Regions from separate parts of the Serratia bockelmannii genome, predicted to be linked through region 3. Evidence: predicted binding sites of a transcription regulator. Region 3 holds the regulator's gene; each other region holds the start of a gene.

Region 1 (6,215 bases), 1.7 Mb from region 3:
CCAGCAGAGTTACGGTGCCGACGATCGTCCTCTGGCCGGTGGCCGCATCGACATCACCGATCTGAGCTTCGCTTACCGTGCGGACAAAAAGGTGCTGCAGCATATTTCGCTGGCGGTGCCCTCACGCGGCTTCGTGGCGCTGGTCGGACATACCGGCAGCGGCAAGAGCACCTTGGCCAACTTGCTGATGGGCTATTACCCGGTCAGCGAGGGGGAAGTGCGTCTCGATGGACGCCCGATATCCAGCCTGTCGCACCGCACGCTGCGTCAGGGTGTAGCGATGGTGCAGCAGGATCCGGTGGTGATCGCCGATTCGGTACTGGCCAACGTCACGTTGGGGCGTAACATCGAGGAAGACGCCGTTTGGCGGGCGCTGGAAACGGTGCAGTTGGCGAGTCTGGTGCGCGGCTTCCCGCAGGGTATCCACACCCGCCTGGGGGAGCAGGGCAATAACCTGTCGGTCGGGCAGAAACAGCTGCTGGCGATGGCGCGGGTCTTGGTGCAGGCGCCGCAGATTTTGATTCTCGACGAGGCGACTGCCAATATCGACTCGGGCACCGAACAGGCGATCCAGCGGGCGCTGCGTGCGATCCGCGAGCACACCACGCTGGTGGTGATCGCCCACCGCCTCTCAACCATCGTCGATGCCGATTCCATTCTGGTGCTGCATCGTGGCCACGCGGTGGAGCAGGGCAACCATCAACAGCTGCTGGCGCAGCAGGGGCGCTACTACCAGATGTATCAGCTGCAGCTGGCGGGCGAGCAGTTGGCGGAAGCGGTGCGCGAGGAGAGTCAACCCGCCTGATCCCAGGGGCCGCGATCGCGGCCCTTGTTTCTTTCCCACGCACCACAAGCAGGCAACCCGCCTGTGCCATGCCCCCTTTCTGCACTTTTTCGACGCGATGTGCACCAAATCAGTGCGCATTATTTAACCCATTCAAGGTATCGGCGCTGCGCTGCGTCGCGGCGGCGCCCGCGTGTGCGCTAATCCGCTGAATCGTCATGCAAAATTAAATTTGGCACAGCCTTTGCTACATATGACGCGTACCAGGGGTGAGTTTGGGCTTAATTCGTGGAGGGGCAATATGAAGCTGGTGACCGTGGTAATCAAACCGTTCAAGCTGGAGGATGTGCGCGAGGCTCTGTCCTCCGTGGGCATTCAGGGGTTGACCGTAACCGAAGTGAAGGGCTTTGGCCGCCAGAAGGGGCATGCCGAGCTGTATCGCGGCGCCGAATATAACGTCAATTTCTTGCCCAAGGTCAAAATCGATATCGCTATCGCCGACGATCAGTTGGATGAAGTGGTTGATGTGATTAGCAAAGCCGCCTATACCGGCAAAATCGGCGACGGCAAAATTTTCGTTGCCGAATTGCAACGCGTGATCCGCATTCGCACCGGCGAAACCGACGAATCGGCACTGTAACCACGAACTCAGTTAAGCAATGGGGATGGATTGATAATGAAAAGACTGTTATCCATGTTGGGCCTGAGTTCGGTAACCCTGGTTCCTTCTTTGGCCCTGGCCGCCCCGGCGGTCGCCGATAAGGCCGACAACGCCTTTATGATGATCTGCACCGCGTTGGTGCTGTTCATGACGCTGCCGGGCATCGCGCTGTTTTACGGCGGCCTGCTGCGCGGCAAAAACGTGCTGTCGATGCTGACGCAGGTCACCGTCACCTTCGCGCTGGTCTGCGTGCTGTGGGTGCTGTATGGCTACAGCCTGGCGTTCAGCGAAGGCAATGCGGTGTTCGGCGGATTCGAGACGGCGATGCTGAAAGGCATCGGCATCGACAGCGTCACTGGCAGCATCAGCCAGATGATCCACGTCGCTTTCCAAGCCTCCTTCGCCTGCATTACCGTGGCGCTGGTGGTGGGGGGCTTCGCCGAACGCATTCGCTTCTCGGCGGTGCTGATCTTCGCGATCCTGTGGTTCACCCTGTCTTACCTGCCGATCGCGCACATGGTGTGGGGCGGTGGCTATCTGGCCACCGACGGCGCGCTGGACTTCGCCGGCGGCACCGTGGTACACATCAACGCCGCCAGCGCGGGGCTGATCGGCGCCTATCTGCTCGGCAAACGCGCCGGCTTCGGTAAAGAGGCGTTCAAACCGCACAACCTGCCGATGGTGTTTACCGGGGCGTCCATCCTGTATATCGGCTGGTTCGGTTTCAACGCCGGTTCCGCCAGCGCGGCCAACGGCATCGCGGCCCTGGCATTCCTCAACACGGTGGTGGCTACCGCGGGCGCCATTCTCTCCTGGACCTTCGCAGAGTGGGGGCTGCGCGGCAAGCCTTCGCTGCTGGGCGCCTGCTCCGGCATGATCGCCGGGCTGGTTGCGGTGACGCCGGCGGCGGGCACCGTGGGCGTGGGTGGGGCGTTGATCATCGGCCTGGTAGGCGGCGTTGCCGGCCTGTGGGGCGTCGTGACGTTGAAGAAATGGCTGAAAGTGGACGACACCTGCGACGTGTTCGGCGTGCACGGGGTGTGCGGCATTGTCGGCTGTCTGCTGACCGGCGTGTTCACCGCTTCTTCCCTCGGTGGCACCGGCTATGCCGAAGGCGTGACGATGGGCCATCAGGTGTGGATCCAGCTGCTGAGCGTCGTGATTACGCTGGTGTGGTCAAGCGTCGCCGCCTTTATCGCCTTCAAGATTGCGGGCGCGATGGTGGGGCTGAGAGTACCGGAAGAGCAGGAGCGCGAAGGGCTGGATGTCAACAGCCACGGCGAGAGCGCCTACAACCAATAAGACTCGAAGCAGGGCAGTGCGCGAAAGACTAAAATAATGATGAAGCAAAAAGGGGCGATGGAAACATCTCCCCTTACTTTATATTGCGGATTAGGCGTCGCGCTGGCGAATCACCCCTTCCTGCACGGTGGTGGCGACCAGTACTCCGTCGCGAGTGTAGATCTGGCCGCGCACAAAGCCCCGTGCGCCGGAGGCGGAGGAGCTCTCCACCGCGTACAGCAACCAGTCATCCATACGGAACGGACGGTGGAACCACATTGAGTGGTCAATGGTGGCCACCTGCATGCCCGGCTCGAGGAAGCCGACGCCGTGTGGCTGCAGCGCCGTCGGCAGGAAGTTAAAGTCCGACGCGTAGCCCAGCAGATATTGGTGGATGCGCTGATCGTCCGGCATGCTGCCGTTGGCACGGAACCACACGTAGCGATGCGGCTCTTCCACGCTGCCTTTCAACGGATTGTGGAATTTCACCGGGCGCATTTCGATCGGCTTCTGGCCGATAAATTTTTCGCGTACTTTTTCCGGCAGCATATGCGCCAGCTTCTGGGCGATCTCTGACTCGGACAGCAGCCCTTCTGGAGGCGGCACGTCCGGCATCAGGTTCTGGTGCTCGAAACCGGTTTCCGGGCTTTGGAAAGAGGCGGTCATATAGAAAATAGGTTTGCCGTGCTGAATAGCGCTGACGCGACGGGCGCTGAAGCTGTTGCCGTCGCGCAGGGTTTCTACGTCGTAAACGATGGGTTTGCTGCTGTCGCCCGGGCGCAGGAAGTAGCTGTGGAACGAGTGCACGCTGCGCTCGTCCGGCACCGTCTGCTTGGCGGCGTAGAGCGCCTGGCCGACAACCTGTCCACCGAACACCTGGCGCAGCCCCAGATCTTCGCTTTGGCCGCGAAACAGCCCTTCTTCGATTTTCTCCAGATCCAGCAGATCAAGGAGGTTTTGCAATGCCTGGCTCATAAAATTGTTACCTTTCTAATAATCATTTTGCGCAGTGTGCGGAATATCACGGCGTGGCGTCAACATTTTGCATTACAGGGCCGATGAGAATGCTCTTAATCGTGGGCGCCCTGGGCTGTTTAAGTGATTAATAGGCGGGGTAAAGTGGATTTATCAGTGTTTTGTGCTAGGTTTAATAAGTGCGGTGGTGAAAGCCACCAACATGTTGATAATAAAAAAGGAGACCGATCCATGAAACTCTGGCAAATCGTAGGCGGTGCCGCGGCACTGACGATCACGCTGGCAGGATGCGCGCAAAAGAGTGCTGATGTGCCTACACAGGCGGCCGGTAATCCGGCGGCTGCGCAAACGCAGATTCAAGGCCCGGCGGTGACAGGTTCGGTTAATATACGTCAGCGTATTGCGCTGCCGCCGGACGCCGTACTGACGGTCACCCTCTCTGACGCCTCGCTGGCGGATGCACCGTCCAAAGTGATTGCACAGCGCGCGATACGTACTGAAGGGCAACAGGCGCCATTCAACTTTACGCTACCGTACAATCCGTCCGACATCCAACCGAATGCGCGTATCATTCTGAGCGCGGCGGTGACGGTCAACGGGCGACTGATGTTTATTACCGACACTATCCAGGAAGTGGTTAACCGCAACGGTACCCGCGCCGATCTGCTGCTGGTTCCGGTTCAGGGTGTGCCGATTCAGGCTGCGCCAACCGCCATGCAGTAAATTTCCTGCGGTACAGCAAGATGAAATCAACAGCCTTTGCGCTTCGGCCAAAGGCTGTTTTGTTTTACCAGCGCCAGCCGTAGCGCTCGAAATCGACCGTGCTGTGCGGGCCGAAAATAATCCCTTCCGCCAGCAGTGCCTGCTGTTGCCGTTGAAAATCCTCCCCCTGCTGCGAGATCTGTCCGTGCCGGTTGATCACCCGGTGCCAGGGCAGCGCGCTGCCTTCCGGCAAACGCCGCAGCACGCCGCCAACCTGGCGCGCGGCGCGCGGTGAACCGGCCAGCCGGGCGACTTCGCCGTAGGTGGTGACTTTGCCGTAAGGAATGGCGGCCACGATGTGGAATACCCGCTGGCTGAAAGAGGCGTCTTCTGGTTGCATATTGCTGTTCCTGCGCGAGTCAAAACCCAGGCGAAGAGTGTGCCACAGTGCAGGTGGGTAAGAAAACAGCGGTTAGCCCCGGTTGGCTTGCTATTTGGCGGGGCATCGCCGATAATGCCCACCGCTTCGGAGTACAGAAGCCGTCAATGGGGGCCCTGTTGGTTCTCCCGCAACACTAACTTGTGAACTCGGTCAGGTCCGGAAGGAAGCAGCCGCAGCAGGTGACGTGTGTGCCGGGATGTAGCTGGCAGGGTCCCCACCCATTTGGCCTTCGCCAATCCGCACTTTTGCCGTTTCTCTTCTACTCATCGATTATCCCTTTCTGTCATCAGGCAGAGCGACAAGGCATTTCTTTTCTTCCCGCCCTCAATTCTTTTGGATAATGAATTAGCGGTTCTGGATGCAAGCATAATGAGGGGGCGATGGCGTAACCTGTCTCGATTTAAAAAGAAAATTGCTTCCAGGCAATATTATTATTGAAAGGGGGAGTGCAAATGAAGTTTTACTGTCAATAGGAAAAGTACGTATTCAGCTTGAACATTGAAGCCGATAAAAGCATCGGCTCAACGCGTTGGGGGTCTGATTATCTGACATATTTCCAAACGGAGGTGGGGATTTTGTCATACAGTTTGTTCATGGTGAGCTCTGCCAGACGGTGATCGGCCGCTGAGTAAAACAGCTCCAGTTCATCATCGGAAAGCTCGTACTTATTTTTCTCAATAACACGTTCGAGAGTATCAATCGTGGTGCATTTACGTAAACGCATCAGATAGTCGGTTTTAGTCATGGTGGCCTTTAGTTTAATAACCGTAAAAATAGCTCGGGAATAATTATCCCTTAAGTTTTCATTGTCGTACAGATGTCCTCTCCTGAGAACATTCTGAATAATCTCGCCTTGGTTTTTTGCCAGCGGCGCAGGTCGGAATCATTGATACCGTAACTGCTGAACAGCGTATAGGTATCATCGAGATATTCTTCGACTAACTCCGACAGGTCAGATTCGTCCATGTATTTAATTTTATAGCTCATCACAAACGAAGCGATATGTTCGATCAACTCATTAAGCTGCAGGTTGACGGAGGACGTCGGATCGTTGACCCACCCATGATGACTGTCTCCCAGGGTAGCGATACCTTCATCATACAAATTTTCGCACAAGAATTTGAGCTGAGCAATGTCGTGTCGCTTAGGCGAATACTCATCCATATCATCCCCTCCGTAAGTCTTAATTGCGGTGTGATAACACTATGTGAGTAAGCTGATTTACATCATGGACGGAGGCAGCTTAACGGTCTTTAAATAAACTTCCCGTAAAGTGAATATAAATCATTTTTTCGCGTTTGGCCTGTAGTTATTACGTAAACTTACAATTCATCCGCTGTAGATGGACGTGAGTTATCAATGATGTCGAA
Region 2 (6,215 bases), 520 kb from region 3:
GGGCGCGCGCCAGGGCGGTCAACCTTGTTGATGACCACGATCGGCTTCAGACCGTTGGCGAAGGCCTTCTTGGTCACGAAGCGGGTTTGCGGCATAGGGCCATCCATTGCATCCACAACCAGCAGCACCGAGTCAACCATCGACATCACGCGCTCTACCTCACCGCCGAAGTCGGCGTGTCCTGGGGTATCCACGATGTTGATACGGTAACCATTCCAATTAATGGCGGTGTTTTTTGCGAGGATGGTAATCCCACGCTCTTTCTCCAAATCGTTGGAGTCCATTACGCGTTCGGTCGCTTCCGCACGCTCTCCGAAAGTACCGGATTGTTGCAGCAGCTTGTCAACCAGGGTGGTTTTACCATGGTCAACGTGGGCAATAATGGCGATGTTACGCAAATTTTCGATCACAGCTTTGCCTCGGGCATTAGAAATAGCGCGCTATTGTACACGTATTAAGCGAGGGACTAAACAAGATCACAACCATCTCTTATAAACAACCGCGTACCGGTCAGTTTGTGATCCCTTTCACGGTGCAAAAAGCCGCAATCGTTGCACTTTTGCACCATTTCAGTGCCCACGCCCACCCCGATTGCACCATAACAGTGCAATTTATCGCTGATGGTGCATACTGTGGCTGGGTAAAACCCGCGCAGAAAGGCGATGAACGCCTTTTTAAAAAGTTGGCACGCTTTTCGCTTTAGTCTTTTCAAGGCGAAAAAAAGCCAGTTCCACAGATTCGTTCCACGACGACGACAATGATAAACCGGGAGAGTTAAGTATGTCCGCTGAACACGTTTTGACGATGCTGAATGAGCATGAAGTGAAATTCGTAGACCTGCGTTTCACTGACACCAAGGGTAAGGAACAGCACGTGACTATCCCGGCTCATCAGGTAAACGCCGACTTCTTCGAAGAAGGCAAAATGTTTGACGGCTCCTCTATCGGTGGTTGGAAGGGCATCAACGAATCTGACATGGTACTGATGCCGGATGCCAGCACGGCGGTTCTGGATCCGTTCTTCGAAGAACCTACGCTGATCATTCGCTGCGACATTCTCGAGCCGGGCACCATGCAAGGCTACGATCGCGACCCGCGCTCCATCTCCAAACGCGCCGAAGACTTCCTGCGCTCCTCCGGCATCGCGGACACCGTCCTGTTCGGGCCAGAGCCTGAATTCTTCCTGTTCGACGACATTCGCTTCGGCAGCAGCATCCGCGGTTCCCACGTGGCCATCGACGACATCGAAGGCGCCTGGAACTCCGGCACAAAATACGACGGCGGCAACAAAGGCCACCGTCCGGCGGTGAAAGGCGGTTACTTCCCGGTTCCACCGGTCGACTCTTCGCAGGATCTGCGTTCCACCATGTGTTTGACCATGGAAGAGATGGGCCTGGTGGTTGAAGCGCACCACCACGAAGTGGCGACCGCCGGTCAGAACGAAGTGGCAACCCGCTTCAACACCATGACCAAAAAAGCCGACGAAATTCAGATCTACAAATACGTGGTGCATAACGTGGCACACGCCTTCGGTAAAACCGCGACCTTCATGCCGAAGCCTATGTTCGGCGACAACGGTTCCGGCATGCACTGCCACATGTCGCTGTCCAAGAACGGCACCAACCTGTTCGCCGGCGACAAATACGGCGGCCTGTCTGAAACCGCGCTGTTCTACATCGGCGGCATCATCAAGCACGCCAAGGCGATCAACGCGCTGGCCAACCCGACCACCAACTCGTACAAGCGTCTGGTACCGGGCTACGAAGCGCCGGTGATGCTGGCCTACTCCGCCCGTAACCGCTCCGCGTCCATCCGTATCCCGGTGGTCGCCAGCCCGAAAGCGCGCCGCATCGAAGCCCGCTTCCCGGATCCGGCGGCTAACCCATACCTGTGCTTCGCCGCACTGCTGATGGCCGGCCTGGACGGCATCATCAACAAGATCCACCCTGGCGACGCCATGGACAAAAACCTGTACGACCTGCCGCCGGAAGAAGAAGCCGAGATCCCAAAAGTGGCCGGCTCGCTGGACGAGGCGATGGCCGCACTGAACGAAGACCGCGAGTTCCTGACCCGCGGCGGCGTGTTCACCGACGATGCGATCGATGCCTACATCGAACTGCGCAAAGAAGAGATGGACCGCGTTCGTATGACGCCACACCCGGTTGAGTTCGAACTGTACTACAGCGTCTAAGCCCTACCCGCGCCGTCTGCGCAGGCGGACGGCGCCCATATTTTTGTTATCGCTTTTTTGTTGCCGTGGAAACTTTCAGCCCATCTTCGGATGGGTTTTTTTCTCCACCGTATTTTCTGCAAAACTATTCCATACCGCGCCGATCCCGGATGGAGTAGGATAGATGCACTAAAAAGGTGCAGGAGTCTGCTGTATGGCAACTGGCAAGCTGCCCGATGCTGGGCAGATCCTCAATTCACTCATCAACAGCATCCTGCTGTTGGATGACTCTCTGGCGGTTCACTACGCCAACCCGGCGGCACAGCAGCTGCTGGCGCAAAGCTCCCGCAAGCTGTTCGGCACGCCGCTGCCCGATTTGCTCGGTTATTTTTCGCTGAACGTCTCTCTGATGCGTGAAAGCCTGCGCGCCGGGCAGGGCTTCACGGACAACGAAGTGACCCTGGTGGTCGACGGCCGCGCGCATATCCTTTCCCTGACCGCTCAGGCGCTGCCGGAAGGCTATATCCTGGTCGAGCTGGCGCCGATGGACAATCAGCGCCGCCTGAGCCAGGAACAGCTGCAACATGCCCAACAGGTGGCAGCCCGCGATCTGGTGCGCGGTTTGGCGCACGAAATTAAAAACCCGCTGGGCGGCCTGCGCGGCGCAGCGCAGCTGCTGGCCAAAGCGCTGCCCGATCCGGCGCTGACCGAATACACCAAGGTGATCATTGAGCAGGCCGATCGGCTGCGTAATCTGGTGGATCGTCTGCTCGGGCCGCAGCGGCCCGGCCAGCATATTACCCAGAGCATTCATCAGGTCGCGGAGCGCGTCTGCCAACTGGTGTCCCTGGAAATGCCGGATAACGTCACGCTGGTGCGCGACTACGATCCGAGTCTGCCGGAAATGGCTCATGACCCGGATCAGATAGAACAGGTGCTGCTGAACATCACCCGCAATGCGCTGCAGGCGCTGGGCGAGGCGGGCGGCACCATCACGCTGCGCACCCGCACCGCGTTTCAGATTACGTTGCACGGTACCCGCTACCGCCTGGCGGCACGTATCGACGTCGAAGACGACGGCCCCGGCGTGCCGGCGCAGCTGCAGGACACGCTGTTCTACCCGATGGTCAGCGGCCGTGAAGGCGGTACCGGCCTGGGATTATCCATCGCCCGCAATCTGATCGATCAGCATTGCGGAAAAATTGAATTCAACAGTTGGCCAGGTCATACCGAATTCTCGGTCTACCTGCCCATTCGTCAGTGAGGTTTGCTATGCAACGAGGGATAGTCTGGATCGTCGATGACGATAGCTCCATCCGCTGGGTGCTTGAGCGCGCGCTCACCGGCGCGGGCCTGAGCTGCGCCACCTTCGAAGGCGGCAATGACGTGCTGGAAGCCTTGGCCACGCAAACCCCCGACGTGCTGCTATCCGACATCCGCATGCCGGGTATAGACGGTCTGGCGCTGCTCAAACAGATCAAACAGCGCCATCCAATGCTGCCGGTGATCATCATGACCGCGCATTCGGATTTGGACGCCGCCGTCAGCGCCTATCAGCAAGGGGCCTTCGACTACCTGCCGAAGCCGTTCGACATCGACGAAGCAGTGGCGCTGGTCGAGCGCGCCATCAGCCATTATCAGGAGCAGCAGCAGCCGGTGCGCAGCCAGCCGGCCAGCGATCCGGCGGCGGACATCATCGGCGAAGCGCCGGCGATGCAGGACGTATTTCGCATCATCGGCCGGCTCTCGCGTTCGTCGATCAGCGTGCTGATCAACGGCGAATCCGGCACCGGCAAAGAGCTGGTGGCGCATGCGCTGCACCGCCACAGCCCGCGCGCCAAGTCGCCGTTCATCGCCCTGAACATGGCTGCCATCCCCAAAGACCTGATCGAGTCGGAGCTGTTTGGCCACGAGAAAGGCGCCTTCACCGGTGCGAACCAAATCCGTCAGGGACGCTTTGAACAGGCCGACGGCGGCACGCTGTTCCTCGACGAGATCGGCGATATGCCGCTCGACGTGCAAACGCGCCTGCTGCGGGTGCTGGCGGACGGCCAGTTCTACCGGGTCGGCGGCTATGCGCCGGTGAAGGTCGACGTGCGCATTATCGCCGCCACGCACCAAAACCTGGAGCTGCGGGTACAGGAAGGCAAGTTCCGCGAAGACCTGTTCCATCGCCTGAACGTGATCCGCGTACACCTGCCGCCGCTGCGCGAGCGCCGGGAAGACATCCCGCGGCTGGCGCGCCACTTCCTGCAGATCGCCGCCAAAGAGTTAGGCGTCGAGGCCAAGAACCTGCATCCGGAAACCGAAACCGCGCTGACCCGCCTGCCCTGGCCGGGCAACGTGCGCCAGCTGGAGAATACCTGCCGCTGGCTGACGGTGATGGCCGCCGGGCAAGAGGTGCTGATTCAGGATCTGCCGAGCGAACTGTTCGAAACCGCCGCGCCGGAGAGCCCCAGCCACAGCCTGCCGGACAGCTGGGCCACGCTGCTGGCTCAGTGGGCCGATCGCGCGCTGCGTTCCGGTCATCAAAACCTGCTGTCGGAAGCGCAGCCGGAGATGGAGCGTACGCTGCTCACCACCGCCCTACGCCACACCCAGGGGCACAAACAGGAAGCCGCACGCCTGCTGGGCTGGGGGCGTAATACTCTGACCCGCAAGCTCAAAGAGCTGGGCATGGAATAGGAGCGTGGGTGGATGATGAAAAACGCAGTCCGGCGCACAAAAAAACGCCAACCTCAGGCTTTACAGCCGGAGCGGGCGCAGTATGATCGTGTCGCACACTCTGGAGGTTGACGATGCTGGACTCATTCATCGTGTTCATTTCTCAGGGCGCGGAGCTGGGCTCTGCCGCCAGCCACACCCCGCAGGCGGCGGTCGCCGCGGTGTTGTGCGCCGCGCTGATTAACTTCTTCAGTTAAAAAAACAGCCGCATCAGCGGCTGTTTTTTCATCCTCAGATCACCCGAGAGAACTGCTGGCTGCGCGCCTGTTGCCGCAGATAGCGATCGAAGCACATGCAGATATTGCGGATCAGCAAGCGCCCGCGCGGCGTGACGCGAATGCCTTGCTCGTCGCGCTCCACCAGCCCATCGCGTTCAAACGGCGCCAGCAGCTGCAGGTCTTCGGCGAAGTAAGCGGTGAAATCGATGCCGTATTGCCGTTCAAGCGGCTGATACGCCAATCGGAAGTTACAGATCAGCGTTTTGATCAGATCGCGCCGCAGGCAATCGTCGTCCGTCAGCGCCAGCCCGCGCCACAGCGCGTTGCCCTGCGCCTGCACGCTGTCATAGTAACGCTTCAGCTCTTTCTGGTTCTGCGCATAGCTGTCGCCGAGCATGCTGATGGCCGACACGCCCAGCCCCAGCAGATCGCTGTCGCCCTGAGTGGTGTAGCCCTGGAAATTGCGGTGCAGCTTGCCTTCGCGCTGCGCGATCGCCAGCTCGTCGTCCGGGCGGGCAAAGTGATCCATGCCGATGAACTGATAGCCGGCGTCGGTCAGGAACGCGATGCTCTGCTGGAGGATATCCAGCTTCTGCTGCGCGCCCGGCAGATCGGCGTCTTTGATTTTGCGCTGGGCGGCGAACAAGTTCGGCATATGCGCGTAGTTGAACACGCTGAGGCGATCGGGATTCAGTTCAGCCACCCGCTGCAGCGTGAAAGCGAAGCTTTCCGGCGTCTGTTTCGGCAGGCCGTAGATCAGATCGATATTGGTCGAGCGGAAGCCCAGCGCTTTGGCCCGCTCAATCAGGGCGAAAATAAAGGCTTCGTCCTGCTCGCGATTGACCAGCTGCTGCACCTGCTTGTTGAAATCCTGCACCCCCATGCTCAGACGGTTAAAGCCTTCTGCACGTAAATGATCGAGCACATCCAGCTCTATCTCGCGCGGATCGACCTCGATCGACATCTCCGCATCGGGCAGGAAATCAAAGTGTTCGCGCAGCAACGCCACCAGCCGGCTGATTTGCGCTTTATCCAGGTAGGTCGGCGTACCGCCGCCCCAGTGCATCTGGCCGACTTTACGGCCGGCGAACAGCGGCGCACGGC
Region 3 (6,215 bases):
ATCGGTTATGAACGCCACCCGCAGGTGATGCTGGTGTGCGATACCGGCAACTCAACGGTGCGGATGATCCAGGCGCAGATTGCGCGCAAGTACCCGCAGCTGGTGATGACGCGCATCGTCTCGCTGCGCGATTACGAGATGCTTGCGCACATCGACGAAGACTTCGTGATTTCCAACGCCCGCATCGGCGAAAAGAACAAGCCGGTGGTGGTAATGTCGCCGTTCCCGACCGATTATCAGCTGGAGCAACTGGGCAAGCTGGTGCTGGTGGATCGCACCAAACCGTACATGCTGGAGAAGTTTTTCGACGCCGAGCATTTCATGGTGCTCAACGAGCCGCTGACGCAGGCGGAGCTGTTCAGCCGGGTGTGCGGCCAGCTGGAGCAGGAAGGGTACGTCGGCGCGGACTTTTATCCGTCGCTGGTCGAACGTGAGGCGATCGTCTCCACGCTGCTGGGTGAAGGCATCGCGCTGCCGCACTCGCTGGGGCTGCTGGCGAAAAAGACCGTGGTAGTGACGCTGCTGGCGCCGCAGGGGGTCGCCTGGGGGGAAGGTGAGATCGCGCACGTGATTTTCCTGCTGGCGATCAGCAAGAGCGACTATGAAGAGGCGATGGCGATCTACGAGCTGTTCGTCACCTTCGTGCGTGAACGCTCAATGAGCCGCCTGCTGGGCAGCGACAGCTTCGACAGCTTCAAAGCGGTGGCGCTGGACTGCCTGAGCCGGAGTTGAGGGGCATGTGAGTGATTGGGCGCAGAAGTGCCCTCAGCGACTAATCTTCATCAAACCCGGAGTTGAACAGCTCGACCACCGCCGCCAGCGCGTTGACTTCATCGGGGCCGGTCGCTTCGACTTCGATGTGCCGACCTTGGGCGGAGTCCAGCATCAGCAGCGCGATGACGCTGCTGGCTTCGGCTTCGGTGCCGCTTTCGTTGCGCAGCATCACTTCGGCGTCGAAGCTTTGCACCAGTTCGAACAGTTTCATCGCCGGGCGCGCGTGCATGCCCAGCTTGTTTTTGATTTCAACCGTCTGTTTGACCGTCATTGCTTGCGCTTTTCCAGCGTGCGGTGGCGCGATTGCACGTTCTTGCCGCGCGAGCGGAAGTAATCGGCCAGCTGTTCCGCCACGTACACCGAACGGTGTTTGCCGCCGGTACAGCCGATGGCGACCGTCAGGTAGCTGCGGTTGTTGGTTTCCAGCATCGGCAGCCATTGTTCCAGGTAGCTGCGGGTCTGGTAGATGAAGTTGTGCACTTCGGTATGGCGATCGAGGAACGACGCTACCGGCTTGTCCAGACCGGTCATCGGCCGCAGCTTCGGATCCCAGTGCGGGTTCGGCAGGAAGCGCACGTCGAACACGTAGTCGGCGTCGATCGGAATACCGTGCTTGAAGCCGAAGGATTCGAACACCATGGTCAGTTCGCGTTCGCGCTTGCCGAGCAGGCGGGTGCGCAGCATTTCGGCCAGTTCGTGCACCGACATTTCCGAGGTGTCGATAATCAGGTCGGCCCGGGAGCGCAGCGGTTCGAGGAGATCGCTCTCTTCGTCAATGGCGCTTTCTAGCGACAGGTTTTTGCTGGAGAGCGGGTGCAGGCGGCGGGTGTCGCTGTAACGGCGGATCAGCGTGTTGCGATCGGCGTCGAGGAACAGCAGCTGCGGCGAGAAGCTGTCCGGCAGTTGAGTCATCGCGTATTCGAACACTTCCGGCGATTCCGGCATGTTGCGCACGTCGATGCTGACCGCCGCGGAGATATTGCGTTCCGCCAGCGTATTGGCGAGCTGCGGCAGCAGAACCACCGGCAGGTTGTCAACGCAGTAAAAACCCATGTCTTCCAGCGCCCGCAAGGCGACGGATTTTCCGGAACCGGAACGGCCGCTGACAATCATCAGCACCATGTGGCAACTCCCCTGGCATCGCGGCGGCGTTCATCGCCACCGGTGTAAACTTTGTTATTCCGGCCGAGGCCGGATCCATCATCGTGAAACAGTAACGTTATCCGGGCTGGAAGTCACGCCGACCGGGTATCACTCGGTGATGATTTGGTAAAGTTCTTCGTCGCTTTGCGCGGCGCGCAGGCGGCGGCATACGGTTTTGTCGGCCAGGCGTTTGGCGACCAGCGACAGGGTATGCAAATGGGTTTTGCACTGATCGGCAGGCACCAGCAGCGCGAACAGCAGGTCGACCGGCTGGTTGTCGATAGCGTCGAAAGCGATGGGTTGGTCGAGACGGATAAACACGCCAACGGCCCGCAGTGTGTCCTCTTCCAGTTTGCCGTGGGGAATGGCGATACCGTTGCCGATACCGGTGCTGCCCATGCGTTCCCGGGTGAGAACCGCGTCAAACACCACCTGCGAAGGCAGATTGAGCTGTTTGGCGGCCAGTTCGCTGATAATTTCCAAAGCCCGCTTCTTGCTGGTGCAGTGTACCGAGCTTTTGGTGCACTCGATGTTTAACACCGAGCTTAATTGCATATATTCGTTGTTCATCTCATCTTCACTTAAAACCGCGCCGCCGGGCGCACCCGGCAAGGCGGTTTTTCGTCGGTTTTAACCCTGATTACCGTTCGGCGCGTCACCCATGCGGGTCACGCGCCGAAGGGCGAGGCTGCGACGGAGGCAACCTCACGGAATGGGTTAGGGTGTCAGTGTTGCTTCAATTTGTCTTTATGTTTGTTCAATTGACGTGCCAATTTATCGATCAGCGTATCAATTGCGGCATACATATTCTCGTCTTCCGAGGTGGCGTGCAACTCGCCTCCATTCACGTGCACCGTTGCTTCCGCAATTTGCTGCACTTTTTCCACACTTAATACAACATACACCTGATTGATGCGATCAAAATACTGTTCGAGTTTGGCGAACTTGTTGTTCACGAACTCGCGCAACGGATCGGTGATTTCGATGTGGTGTCCGGTAATGTTGAGCTGCATAGTGTCTTCCTTCTCAATAGAGGTCAAACCAACTGTTTACGCTGGTTCGACGGCGGGATGGACAAAGACTCTCGGTACTTGGCGACGGTGCGCCGGGCCACGATGATCCCCTGATCGGCGAGCAGGGTGGCCAGCTTGCTGTCGCTGAGTGGTTTGGCGGGGTTTTCCGCCGCAATCAATTTCTTCACCAACGCGCGGATCGCCGTCGAGGAGGCTTCGCCGCCGCTGTCGGTATTCACGTGGCTGGAGAAGAAATATTTCAATTCGAAAATGCCGCGCGGGCTGTGCAGAAACTTCTGCGTGGTAACGCGCGAGATCGTCGATTCATGCATCTCCACGGCCTGGGCGATATCCGCCAGCACCATGGGTTTCATAAACTCTTCGCCTTGCTCGAAGAACGCCTGCTGCTGGCTGACGATGCAGCGGGTGACCTTCAGCAGCGTTTCGTTGCGGCTCTCCAGGCTTTTAATCAACCACTTGGCTTCCTGCAGGTTGCTGCGGATAAACTGGCCGTCGGCTTCGCTGCGGGCGCTGTTGCCCAGCGCGGCGTACTGCTGATTGATCTTCAAACGCGGCACGCTGTCGCCGTTGAGCTCGACCGTCCATTTGTTCTGCGTCTTGCGTACCAGCACGTCCGGAATCACATATTCCGATTCACCGGTATTGATCGACTGCCCCGGGCGCGGATCGAGCGACTGAATCAGCAGCATCGCTTCTTTCAGTGTATCTTCTTTTAGCCGGGTTGATCGCATCAGGCTGCGAAAGTCATGGTTGGCCAACAGATCCAGATGCTCGCTGATGATCAGCCGCGCTTCGGCCAGATAAGGCGTATCTTTGGCGTATTGGGAGAGCTGCACCAGCAGGCAATCGCGCAGATCGCGCGCGGCGACGCCGATCGGATCAAAACGCTGCACGCGCTTCAGCACCGCCTCGACTTCCTCGAGGGTCACGTTCTCGTCGCCCAGGCTTTCCAGAATGTCTTCCAGCGGGACGGTGAGATAGCCGGTGTCATCCACCGCGTCGACGATGGAAGTGGCGATGGCGGCATCGGTATCGGAAAACGGCGTCAGATCCACCTGCCACATCAGATAATCCTGCAGCGTTTGGGTGGTTTCGCCCTGATAGACCGGCAGCTCGTCGTCGCTGTAGTCGGTGCCGGTGCCGGACGGTGTGCCGGCGGTGTAGATCTCATCCCAGGTGGCGTCCAGCGGCAGCTCTTCCGGCATGTCTTTCTGTTCCAGCGCCTCGCGGGTATCGAGCCCCTCGGTCTCCTGGGTTTCTTTGGCGTCGATTTCGTCGTGCAGATCGGTCTGTTCAAGCAGCGGATTGCTCTCCAGCGCCAGCTGGATCTCTTGCTGAAGCTCAAGCGTGGACAACTGCAGCAGGCGGATCGCCTGCTGGAGCTGAGGTGTCATGGCCAGCTGTTGGCTGAGCCTGAGTTGCAAACCTTGCTTCATAGTTTTCTGTCTACTTCCGTTAACGGTGTCGCCCCGCAGGGCGCGCCGGCGCTTAGAGGCGGAACTCTTCGCCCAGATAAACGCGTTTAACCTGCTCGTCGGCCAGAATAGCATCCGGCGTGCCGTGGGCAATCAGTTTGCCCTGGCTGACGATGTAGGCGCGTTCACACACGTCCAGCGTCTCGCGCACGTTGTGGTCGGTGATCAGCACGCCCAGGCCGCTGTCACGCAGGTGCTCGATGATTTTCTTGATATCGATAACGGAAATCGGATCCACCCCGGCAAAGGGTTCGTCCAGCAGAATGAATTTCGGGTTGGCCGCCAGCGCGCGGGCGATTTCGACGCGGCGGCGTTCGCCGCCGGACAGCGCCTGGCCGAGGCTGTCGCGCAGATGGGAGATATGGAACTCTTCCATCAGCTCTTTGGCGCGGTCTTCGCGCTGTTCGCTGGTGAGATCGGGACGGATCTCCAGCACCGCCATCAGGTTGTCGTACACGCTCAGGCGGCGGAAGATCGACGCTTCCTGCGGCAGATAGCCGATGCCGCGGCGCGCGCGGGCGTGCAGCGGCAGCAGGCTGATGTCTTCTTCGTCGATCACGATGCGCCCGGCGTCGCGCGGCACGATGCCGACCACCATGTAGAAGGTGGTGGTTTTACCGGCGCCGTTCGGCCCGAGCAGGCCGACGATCTCGCCGGATTTCACTTTCAGGCTGACGTCTTCGACAACTTTACGGCCCTTGTAGGCTTTCGCCAGGTTTTCTGCGATGAGTGTTGCCATAAGTGATTAGTTACTCTTTTTTTGCCCGTTTTTGTCTTGCAACTGCGACGGTACCAGAACCGTTGTCACGCGTTTGCCTTTGTCGCTAAACGCCTGCATTTGCTGCTGTTGCACCAGATAGGTGATGCGATCGCCTTTCACGTTGCTGTCGAGCTGCTCCAGATAGGCGTTGCCCGTCAGGGTCACCAGCTGGGTCGCCACGTCGTAGCGCACTTTTTGCGCGTGGCCTTTGACCGGCTTGCCGCTGTCCTGCATCTGGTAGAAGGTTACCGGGTTGCCGAACGCTTCAATATAGGTCTTATTCTGATCTCCGCCCGGGCGGGTGACGACCACCTTGTCGGCGCGAATATCGATGGTGCCCTGTTTGATCACCACGTTGTCAGTGAAGGTGCTGACGTTGCTTTGCATGTCCAACGACTGCTTGAGCGAGTCGATGCTGACCGGCTGGCTGGAGTCGGATTTCAGCGCCAGAGCGGGGGCGCTGGCGGCCAAAACTAAGCTGCCGAGCAACAGGTTACGGAGTTGGTTTTTGGTTCTGAATTTCATAGTTGGTCTTAACCTTATCAATCAGCTCAGCGGTTTTGGTCCGCAGGTTCCCACGCATTTTCATGCCGTTAGAGGTAAAATTGGTCCCGTAAAGCGTGACTTCGTCATCGGAGGTGACGTCCTGGGTGACCAGGTTTACCTGAGCGTTGTCCGTCTTAATTTTTTCCAGCTGCGAGGTGGTGGTCAGGCTGTTAACCTCGACGTGACCATACAGATACAGCATCCGGTCTTTAGTCAGTTTGGCGCGATCGGCGCGAACTGACCAGGTGGCCACCGCATTCTCATCGAACAGCGTCATCACCGGCTGGGTGAACCAGCTCAGCTCGCCGGCGGTGTAATACTTCGCGTCTTCCGCCACCAGTTTATAATTCAGCTTGCCGGCTGGGTTGTACACCACGGTGACCGTGTGCTGGCTCTGGTAAGTCGGATCCTGATCGTTGACCGGGCCCGGGGCCGTGTCGTCGCTGAAGTCCGTCATGTTCCAGCCGATCAGCGCCAGAACGA

What was found. Region 3 encodes sigma-54, which starts transcription at its own class of promoters, with help from an activator protein. Its sites were predicted from a motif close to GTTGGCACANNTTTCGCTNT; they were not measured.
Region 1: the regulator sigma-54 is predicted to act here: its motif matches at 1,016-1,035, upstream of glnK (P-II family nitrogen regulator).
Region 2: the regulator sigma-54 is predicted to act here: its motif matches at 682-701, upstream of glnA (glutamate--ammonia ligase).

The regions. Positions count from the first base shown of each region.
Region 1 covers NZ_CP196512.1:1,092,021-1,098,235, forward strand. Annotated here, with positions in the region: gene smdB (multidrug efflux ABC transporter permease/ATP-binding subunit SmdB) at 1-805, shown strand, start outside; gene glnK (P-II family nitrogen regulator) at 1,086-1,424, shown strand; gene amtB (ammonium transporter AmtB) at 1,461-2,747, shown strand; gene tesB (acyl-CoA thioesterase II) at 2,838-3,701, opposite strand; gene ACSJLU_RS05170 (YbaY family lipoprotein) at 3,933-4,424, shown strand; gene ACSJLU_RS05175 (MGMT family protein) at 4,489-4,803, opposite strand; RNA gene ffs (signal recognition particle sRNA small type) at 4,960-5,056, shown strand; gene ACSJLU_RS05185 (HHA domain-containing protein) at 5,387-5,590, opposite strand; gene tomB (Hha toxicity modulator TomB) at 5,641-6,009, opposite strand; gene ACSJLU_RS05195 (hypothetical protein) at 6,168-6,215, opposite strand, start outside.
Region 2 covers NZ_CP196512.1:5,146,102-5,152,316, forward strand. Annotated here, with positions in the region: gene typA (ribosome-dependent GTPase TypA) at 1-410, opposite strand, end outside; gene glnA (glutamate--ammonia ligase) at 781-2,190, shown strand; gene glnL (nitrogen regulation protein NR(II)) at 2,384-3,433, shown strand; gene glnG (nitrogen regulation protein NR(I)) at 3,442-4,854, shown strand; gene ACSJLU_RS24420 (YshB family small membrane protein) at 4,968-5,090, shown strand; gene hemN (oxygen-independent coproporphyrinogen III oxidase) at 5,125-6,215, opposite strand, start outside.
Region 3 covers NZ_CP196512.1:4,625,125-4,631,339, reverse strand. Annotated here, with positions in the region: gene ACSJLU_RS22060 (BglG family transcription antiterminator) at 1-732, shown strand, start outside; gene npr (PTS phosphocarrier protein NPr) at 773-1,045, opposite strand; gene rapZ (RNase adapter RapZ) at 1,042-1,896, opposite strand; gene ptsN (PTS IIA-like nitrogen regulatory protein PtsN) at 2,026-2,487, opposite strand; gene hpf (ribosome hibernation promoting factor) at 2,643-2,930, opposite strand; gene rpoN (RNA polymerase factor sigma-54) at 2,954-4,387, opposite strand; gene lptB (LPS export ABC transporter ATP-binding protein) at 4,440-5,165, opposite strand; gene lptA (lipopolysaccharide ABC transporter substrate-binding protein LptA) at 5,172-5,711, opposite strand; gene lptC (LPS export ABC transporter periplasmic protein LptC) at 5,680-6,215, opposite strand, start outside.